Regions from separate parts of the Peribacillus aracenensis genome, predicted to be linked through region 3. Evidence: riboswitches for the same ligand, from Rfam matches in the RefSeq annotation. Region 3 holds a riboswitch; each other region holds the start of a gene.

Region 1 (3,158 bases), on a different contig from region 3:
TCAGCGTTTTTGAGGAAAGAATGGCCTTATTGGAAGGTGGCATCGGCGGATTGGCAACAGCAAGCGGAATGGCTGCCATCTCACTTTCAATCCTGAACATTGCCGCTGCAGGTGATGAGATTGTTTCAGCCTCTACATTATATGGCGGTACGTATAACCTTTTTGAAAATACTCTTCCTAAATATGGGATCAAAGTGAAGTTCGTTTCTCCCGATGATCCTGAAAATTTCAAAAGGGCGATTACGCCAAGAACTAAAGCCATTTTTGCCGAAACGATCGGTAATCCAAGTTTGAGGGTGCTTGATATTGAAGCGGTAGCGAAAATCGCCCATGAAGCCGGCATACCTTTAATCATCGATAATACCTTTGCAACACCATATCTTTGCAGACCAATTGATTTTGGCGCGGACATCGTCATCCATTCCGCTACAAAATGGCTTCTGGGAAATGGAACGACACTAGGCGGTGTCATCGTGGATGGAGGGAAGTTCGATTGGAACTCGCCAAACTACCCTGGCTTCACGGAGCCTGACCCAAGTTACGACGGTCTTGTATACGCCGAGGCAGTTGGACCTGCCGCATTCATAACGAAAGCCCGAGTCCAGTTACTTCGTGATTTAGGCCCTGCGCTAAGTGCCCAAAGTGCATTCCAGTTTACGCTTGGACTTGAAACGCTGCATGTAAGGATGAAAGAGCATCTATCAAACACCAAGTCTGTCATTGAATATTTAAAAAACCATCCTGCCGTGACTTGGGTTTCGCATCCTGGTGATGAGGATCATCCCGATAAGGCCCTTGCGGATAAATATTTGCCTAAGGGAGCTGGATCTGTCGTGACTTTTGGAATACAAGGTAATCGCGAAGCTGGGGCAAAACTTATCAATTCGGTGGAATTATGGTCCCATGTGGCGAATGTAGGGGATGCGAAGAGCTTGATCATCCACCCAGCCAGTACGACCCATCAACAATTGAATGAGGCGGGTCTTGCGAAAGCGGGTGTAAGTGCCGATCAAGTCCGTTTATCAATTGGGATTGAAAATGTAGACGACTTAATAGAAGATTTAGAGCAGGCAATTGAAAAAGCGACGAATATCGTCTCCTTGACTTCCAAAACGCTTTAAGCAAAGTTCCTGTTCATCCTTGAACTAGAAATAATATACATTGCGCTCCTTTTTTATCTATGATAAAATTTCTCCATACTAAAGAACTTAATGATGTACAAATATTCTATATATTAGCTCTTATCAAGAGAGGTGGAGGGATGTGCCCGATGAAACCCGGCAACCGACAAGGAGATTTCCTTGGAAAGGTGCCAATTCACACAAAGTTTAATTACTTTGGAAGATGAGAGAAAGGCCTGTTTCTTCACCTGCCTTTCTGCTCATGCAGAAAGGTTTTTTCAGTTTTAATGGGGAAAACATGTGCATGATATGAGAAACAGACTAATAATGTAAAGAAATCAACTAAGTTCATAGGTTTTATTGGATAAAAGAGGTGAGGATTAATGATTACATTGACGAAAGTCAGTAAGCTGTTCCGAACAGGAAAAGGAAACAGTGAGACGATCAAGGCTGTAAATAATGTGAATGTTGAAATAAATAAAGGCGAGATTTTCGGTATCATCGGTTACAGTGGAGCGGGGAAAAGTACTTTGATCAGAATGCTCAATGGATTGGAAACTCCTACAGAGGGATCCGTTGTGGTGGCTGAGAAGGAGATTTCAAAAATTAAAGGGGCTCAGCTCCGTAAGGCCCGTCAAGAAATCAGCATGATTTTCCAACATTTCAATCTATTATGGTCAAGGACCGTTCAGGATAATATTTCTTTCCCATTGGAAATTGCTGGTGTTTCTAAAGCGGAACGGACCAAGCGTGTGAACGAATTGATCAAGTTAGTCGGACTGGAAGGCAGGGAAAAGGCCTATCCTTCACAATTAAGCGGAGGGCAAAAGCAAAGGGTGGGCATAGCGAGGGCTCTGGCAAATGACCCTAAAGTGCTGCTGTGTGATGAAGCGACATCTGCCTTGGATCCACAGACTACCGACTCCATACTCGAATTGCTTGTTGACATCAATCAGCGCCTAGGATTGACGATCGTCTTGATAACACATGAAATGCATGTAATACGTAAAATCTGTCATCGCGTCGCCGTGATGGAAAACGGGCAAGTTGTTGAACAGGGTCCTGTCCTGGATGTTTTCAAGAATCCTAAAGAACAAATGACAAAGCGTTTCGTGCAGCAGGTAACTGAACCAGAAGAAACGAAAGAAACGATGGACCATTTGCTCGAACGTTATCCTGCAGGCAAAGTGATTCAATTGACCTTTGTAGGTGATCATGCAGAAAGCCCGTTGATCACCAAGCTTGTACGTAACTTCGAGTTGGATGTCAATATCGTTCAAGGTAAGATATCCCAAACAAGAAGCGGTTCATATGGAACATTGTTTATCCATCTTGATGGCACTGAGGATGAAATGCTCCGCGCAATCGAATTCATTAAAGCACAGCAGGTAGGCGTGGAGGTGATTACTCATGCTTGAAGAATTATTGCCGAATGTTGATTGGGAAGACATTATTGAAGCAACGAAAGAAACGCTTTACATGACAAGCGTCTCTGTAGTGGCAACCTTTTTTATAGGCATAATATTAGGATTGATCCTGTTCCTGACAGGGAAGGGTAATATGTGGGAAAACCGGGTAGTCAACGGGGTCATGAGTGCAGTCGTTAATATATTCCGTTCCATTCCCTTTCTTATTTTGATCGTGCTGCTCATTCCTTTCACTAAAGCACTTGTCGGATCCATGATCGGAGAGAACGCTGCACTGCCGGCACTTATTATCGGTTCCGCCCCATTTTATGCGCGTATGGTTGAAATCGGCCTTCGTGAAATCGATAAAGGTGTAATTGAAGCCGCTAAATCCATGGGGGCAAAAACGAGCACGATCATTTGGAAGGTCCTTCTTCCAGAGTCGATGCCTGCCCTTATTTCCGGGATTACGGTAACATCGATTGCATTGGTTGGATATACCGCAATGGCCGGGGTCATCGGCGCAGGCGGACTTGGTAATCTAGCCTTTTTGGACGGCTATCAAAGAAATCATAATGACGTTACGCTTGTGGCGACTATCGTTATTCTAATTATCGTCTTCATAATTCAA
Region 2 (3,158 bases), on a different contig from region 3:
ATTTCGATTGACTTTGTTATTTTACTAAAATCATATTTTGGTTCCCAAAGATCGATTAATGTTCCTCCGTGCGGTAGACTGATTGTCATGCTAATTTCCCCCTATGGTTTCTATTTATTTAAGATAAATGCAATCCGCATTCCGTTTTTTGTGCTCCTTGCCAACGGCCTGAGCGTAAATCATCTGCATTGAATGCAGGTGCTGTACACGTTTTACATCCAATGCTAGGATATCCATTATCATGCAGGATATTATATGGAAGTCCGTTTTTGTGGGCGTAGCGCCAAACGTCTTTCCATGTCCAATGTATGAGTGGACATATTTTAACCGACTTGAACTTATTATCCTTATTGATATACTCGGTTTTAGCCCTTGTCTCGGATTGCTCCCTCCGCAGTCCCGAAAGCCAGGCTGTTGCCGTTGAAAGCACATCGGTAAGCGGAATGATCTTACGGATGTTACAGCACTTATTGGAATCACTAAGCCATAATTCATCCCCATATTCCGCTGCTTGTTCCTCAAGCGTCAAGGCAGGTTTCTTCATTTCGATTGAAAGTTTTGGATAGCGCTTCTTCACTTGCTCAATCAATTGGTAGGTCTCTTCAAAATGAACATCTGTATCAAGGAAAACAATTTTTGCCGAAGGGTTGACCTTCGCCAATAAATCCGTAAGCACGATGCCTTCAATACCAAAACTGCAAGCATAAATCAGTTTGTTTCCATAATGGTCATTCGCCCATTGCAGAACTTCCAAAGCTCCTTTTGTGTCACTGTCTTCAGGAAATACAGGGAATTCCCCTGAATTGAAATTTTCATAGTTTATTAATCCAGCCAACTTTTGTAGCCCCCTCTAAAAACTTGCTGTATCAGGTTAGAGTATCTGTTGATCAATACCCGTTTTAATCTTCCCCAGTTTATCTGATTCTAGGAAAAAGAGACGAATCTAACCAATACTCTCTTTATATCAGTTAAACCCGCCTCTAGTTTTTCTAGTCAGCAGATACCTTATTTAATTCTTAATTTTTCATTTCTTTCCATTTGAATGATTTTACCATCCTGGACTATAAGTGTAATGGATCCATATTTCATTGAATTAAGCATTTCTTGAAGTCGTTCAAATATTTCTTCAAGCTGATTCTCTTTATCCAAACCAGTTCCTCCTTTAAGAAAATCCGCGAATATTTTATTTTCGACGCTGATTAAATGTATTTCTTAGTTTTATATAATTCCATACAACCTTACATTGTTATGGTTTACCTGAAATTTTTCCAAAAACAAAAATCTTTCCATGATGGAAAGATCCCAAGGTAAATATCATTACCTTATCTTCCAAAATGATCAACATTTTGTTGGAGGTAGCACCTTGCATCCATCATGCAGGTTGCTGGACTTCAAAGGGCCAATTCCCTCCGTCGCTCTGGATAAGTTTTATTATTTTAAATATTAACATATATTTAATCCTTGTCAATGGAGTTTTCTTATAAAATAACTTGGTTTAATATTATGGATGAACTGTTATTTTTATACACACTATTCAATTTATGATTTTATGTTCATTTAAATACGAAAATAGACTTATTTTTTTAGATAAAGTCTCCAAAAAAATGAGTCTATTTTCATTAATAAACCTATTATTGACGGCTGTAATCACTTTAAGAAATACGTTTGAATGCCTGTCCTTTTGTTGAAAGGATTACTTGAATTCATTAATTTCTTAACTGTATCGCTTCTACAAATTCTTGAACTTGACTCTGGACACGGTCAATTAAATGTGAATCATTAATCGGATTTTCAGAATTCTGTTTATCTATTTCTTTATCAACAAAATAAATGCCCTGAAGCGGCTCGCCTTTTAATATTGAGATTAATGGTTTAAGCGCATAGTCAATCGCCAATAGATGCCTGTTACTTCCACCAATCATGATTGGCAGAACTGGCTTACCCTTGAAAGCGCCTTCTGGCAGCAAATCAATCAAGGCTTTTAATACACCTGTATAGGAAGCCTTATAAACCGGTGAACCAATGATGATTCCTCTGGCTGCTTGAATTCTCTCTGAAAGTTTTAAGATATCATCACTATTATATTTCCCTTGGAATAAATCATCTGCTGAGAAATCCGTTATTGAGAAATAAGCTGTGGTAAATCCTTCTTTTTCGACTAATGATTGAATATGTTTTAGTGAAATGTCCGTTCTTGATGGAATAGCCGGACTTCCTGATAAAATTACGATATCGCTCATATAATACCCCTCCATTGTTACATGATTTTCCAGATAAATTCTTCGTAAAGCATTTCGTGTAGTATGCATTTATCGTAATAGTCTGAAAAATATAAGTCAAATCTTACACTCTGGTTTAATGGATTCACAAATTTGACTGTATCGTTTCTGAATGCATATAAAACGGTCATATTTGCGGCTTGATGCACATGCCTTTAAATATGACCGTTTCTTTATGTATGATTTTGTTTACCATGAATACCATATACCAAAAGTTGTGCAATGTTCTTAATTCGTTCAGAAGTAAAATACGGCTCCTTTTTTTGTTGATGGATTTCATAATGTGTAGATAATGCCAATGTAAAAGAAATGATCCCTACATTAAATAGGATAATGTCAGAGATATATTGTATCTCTCCGCTATCTATTCTCTTTTGTATTTCAATATGCTTGGCATTTGGCTTGAAAATCTGATCTATATATTGCTTTGAAATATCTTGATCGAATTGTGTTTCCCTAAATAATATTGAAAACTGTTCTTTATTTTCAAGAATTTTTCTTATCATGGTGCAAACATGATTCTCCACTAGTTCATCCGTGGCTAGATGGCTAGTCACATCTTCGGATTCCTCATTTTCATTAGGGGTGATTGTAGCCAAAAGCAAATCTTTTTTGCTGTCAAAGTATTTGTAAATAGTAGCTTCGGAAACATTGCATGCAGAGGCAATTTCATTCGTTCTTGTCATGTCAAAACCTTTAGTGGCAAAAAGAGTCCGGGCTACATTTATGATTCGTTCTTTGGTTTGCTGCCCTTTTTTCAAAAATATCAACCTTCTTTTATAAAGATAAGACCGGTTTCACCAATCTATTTCTATGATATCTCGGTGGTAGCAATCGGTCAATATTACCTTTGATTTGTTAGAATTAATATTCCCATAT
Region 3 (3,158 bases):
ATAAATCATAAACCGAAGTGGCGCCCGGGAAGTCCCCAATTTTTGAAGGGTCTCCGGTGATGATCAATATTTCGTTCAGACCCACCGTCTGCAGACCCATTAAATGTGACTGCAGTCCGATCAAATTTCGATCACGGCATGTTATATGCACCATCGGCTCTATATTCAATTGGTTTTTCAGTAAATTAGCCAGTGCATCATTCGATATCCTTGGTGAGGCAAGCGAATTATCCGCTAATGTAATGGAATCGACCCCTGCTTTTTTCAAAACCTCGGCACCAGTCATGAAGCTCTCTATACCTAACTTTTTCGGAGGATCAAGTTCAACTAGAATCGTCCTTTCTGTTTTGGCCTTTTCGAACAGGGGACGTTCCAATTCTCTATCATTCACTTCAATTATTTCTATTTCACGGGATTTCGTAAATTTCTCTTTCACAGGAGCCAAACTTCCAATCGCATTCTTTACAGCTTGAATATGCAGCGGAGTCGTTCCACAGCACCCTCCTATGATTGCGGCACCCTGCTCACGAAGTTCTAGGGCACTTGAACCGAAGTATTCAGGCACAGCTTTATAGACGAGCCTTCCATCCACATAATCCGGGAGGCTGGCATTTGGGTATATGGCAATTGATGCTTGCTTTGGCAAACTCACTTCTTCCAAGGCCCGAATCATATGATGTGGACCGAGACGGCAATTCACCCCAACAACATCGGCACCCAGTTGCTCAAGTTTTTGAAAAGCTTCATTTAAATGGATTCCATTTTGAAGATTTCCCAGTTCATGCATCGAAACATTTGCTATGATCGGCAGTCCAGTTTCATATTTAACGATTTGCAGGACGGTTTCCAGTTCTTCCAGGTCATAAAATGTTTCCAAGAGAATCCCATCAGGGTCTTCCATCAAAAGACTGTATAGCTGTTCACGAAAACCCCGTTTTATCTCTTCCATGCTTAAATCCGATTTCCTGATGCTCCGCTGTGCCCCTATGGTACCGAAGACGTATGCCTTTCCTTTTGCCGCTTTTTTAGCAAGAATGACTCCCTGGCGATTGATTCTGCTTACTTCATCTTCAATTCCATACCGTTTCAATTTGTTGAAATTGGCTCCGTATGTATTCGATTGAAGGATATCTGCACCGGCTTCCAGATAGGCACGGTGGATGGACTCTATTTGATCTGGGTTCGTACAGTTTAATTCCTCATAACATTGATCGATGCCATTCGAATACAATAAGGTCCCCATTGCCCCTTCCCCAACCAGTATTCTTTCTTTCACGTCTTTACGAAAATTCATCATTACACCCTCTCTCAAAAACAATCCTGTTTTTGTCGTATTCTATGAGTATGAGAGAAAAGGAAAAAAAACCTTCTCAAAGAAGAAGGTTTTTTGAAACATTCTCCTCATCTATCAAGCTCTGCTTGCTGGATTTAGCACCTTTGCCTAAGCTGGTTGCTGAGGTTTCTTCGGGCCAGTCCCTCCACCTCTCTCGATAAGATCCATTTATATAATTTTCATAAGATTTCAAAATTTGATTATATTTAATTTACATTAATAATCTGTCAATTTCAATACCTGATCGACATTTTTTTCACTTTTGCAAAAATCATTCAACCTTTTGCAGCTTGAACCCTCTTCAAAATCCTTTGTTTCCAGTCTTCCGCTAACGAGTCTAGTGTAAGTAAAGCCTTTGCTCCTTCCAGCCCATCTCGTTTATGAAGGAGTACCTCTGCTGCATAATGAACTGAAATTTTTTCCTGCAAACGATCTATCAGCACAATATCGTTTTGTTTATTTATCGTTCCTTCTTGAAGTACTCTTGCAAAATAACCAGTGAAACTCGTTTTCAGCACGAGTTCCAAAAACTTAGGTTCTTGATTGAAATGGGAAATGGTCGAACAAGGTATCCTCCCCTGGTTAATTTGAACAATCACTTCGCCTATTTGATAAATATCGCCAATATATGTTGTTTCTTCCCTCATCCCCGCTACGGTTAAATTTTCACCGAATGCAGGGATTTCCAGTTTTTTAGAGAATTTTTCATTCCATATTGAATAATGCTCAAAGGGGTAAAAGCACAAAACGCGATCAGGACCTCCATGGAACTTTACATTACCAACCCCATCACCAATTATACCTGATTTAGTCACTGTCACATTATCCTGTTCTTGTTTATCCATTGCTGAATAGATTTCGATATTTGAAAAAATTTCTTGTTTCGGCTTCCCGGCATGAAGTGCTTTGATTTTTCCATTTTCCATTTTGCATCTTCCATTCATATTTAATTTATATCATCCTGTATGTATAAATTATACTAAAAGTCCATTTTATTCTGTAGTATTTTATAAGAATATGAAAATGCAAAAGCCTCATGAGCTGTTAAATGGGGGAAATATCATTGATTTCCAGAAAAATTCATAGGTTTGTTTCAGTAATTTTGTTGCTATTTCAGAATTAAATATGGTAGAATATGAACACAATATATAGTCGAAAACTACAACCGTTCGCCTATATGTTGATTTTCACGATTGAATTCCTCATTGTCGCTCTTTAGGGAGCGAATTTTTTTGCCTTCATTTCCAGCCACCATTTTATTTTAATTCCATTCTGGTTCTTACATCGTGATCCACTTACATATTTGCACTTTCCTTACTATGTAAATCTCCCCCCTATTAATTCACTTTCCTTACCATTTAGAAAGCAAATTACCTTGCTAAAACAAGCAGAAAGCCGAGCGACATCATGTGTCTTCCGCTCAGCTTCCTGTTTAAGCTTGTTTCTTTTTTTTCGGTGCCACTTTCTTTCGGGTCGTCTTTTTCATTTCCGTTTCATCATGTTTCGTACGGTCAATGGATGCCTGTAATGCCTCCATTAAATCGGTTACATTGTTGGAAATTGGTTCTTTTGTTTTGGCTGGAATCGTCGTCTGTCCTGCTTTCTTTGATTCAATCAATTCAAGTAACGCGGTTCGATAGTCATCGGTGTATTTTGTCGGATCGAAAGTAGTCGTTAATTGATCTATCAATAATACAGCAGTATCGATTTCTTTTTTTACAATGGTATCGGTGGCAGGAATATTCGGAACATCCGCTGTGGGGCGAACTTCATCCGGATAATGAATCGTTTCCATCACTAAGGTATTATCAACGACTCGGATTAC

Evidence for each region. Region 3 has a riboswitch for S-adenosylmethionine ahead of N0M92_RS14280 (bifunctional homocysteine S-methyltransferase/methylenetetrahydrofolate reductase). Riboswitches for the same ligand answer to the same signal wherever they lie in the genome.
Region 1: another riboswitch for S-adenosylmethionine. It lies ahead of N0M92_RS11015 (methionine ABC transporter ATP-binding protein); the one in region 3 lies ahead of N0M92_RS14280 (bifunctional homocysteine S-methyltransferase/methylenetetrahydrofolate reductase).
Region 2: another riboswitch for S-adenosylmethionine. It lies ahead of N0M92_RS24640 (YezD family protein); the one in region 3 lies ahead of N0M92_RS14280 (bifunctional homocysteine S-methyltransferase/methylenetetrahydrofolate reductase).

What each region holds. Positions count from the first base shown of each region.
Region 1 covers NZ_JANZMJ010000008.1:164,282-167,439, reverse strand. The annotation lists gene N0M92_RS11020 (O-acetylhomoserine aminocarboxypropyltransferase/cysteine synthase family protein) at 1-1,121, shown strand, start outside; SAM riboswitch class I at 1,239-1,351, shown strand; gene N0M92_RS11015 (methionine ABC transporter ATP-binding protein) at 1,505-2,539, shown strand; gene N0M92_RS11010 (methionine ABC transporter permease) at 2,532-3,158, shown strand, end outside.
Region 2 covers NZ_JANZMJ010000036.1:27,656-30,813, reverse strand. The annotation lists gene sat (sulfate adenylyltransferase) at 1-89, opposite strand, end outside; gene N0M92_RS24645 (phosphoadenylyl-sulfate reductase) at 119-823, opposite strand; gene N0M92_RS24640 (YezD family protein) at 1,006-1,149, opposite strand; SAM riboswitch class I at 1,320-1,428, opposite strand; gene ssuE (NADPH-dependent FMN reductase) at 1,707-2,240, opposite strand; gene N0M92_RS24630 (TetR/AcrR family transcriptional regulator) at 2,453-3,040, opposite strand.
Region 3 covers NZ_JANZMJ010000013.1:16,345-19,502, reverse strand. The annotation lists gene N0M92_RS14280 (bifunctional homocysteine S-methyltransferase/methylenetetrahydrofolate reductase) at 1-1,294, opposite strand, end outside; SAM riboswitch class I at 1,399-1,497, opposite strand; gene N0M92_RS14275 (MOSC domain-containing protein) at 1,609-2,259, opposite strand; gene ku (non-homologous end joining protein Ku) at 2,766-3,158, opposite strand, start outside.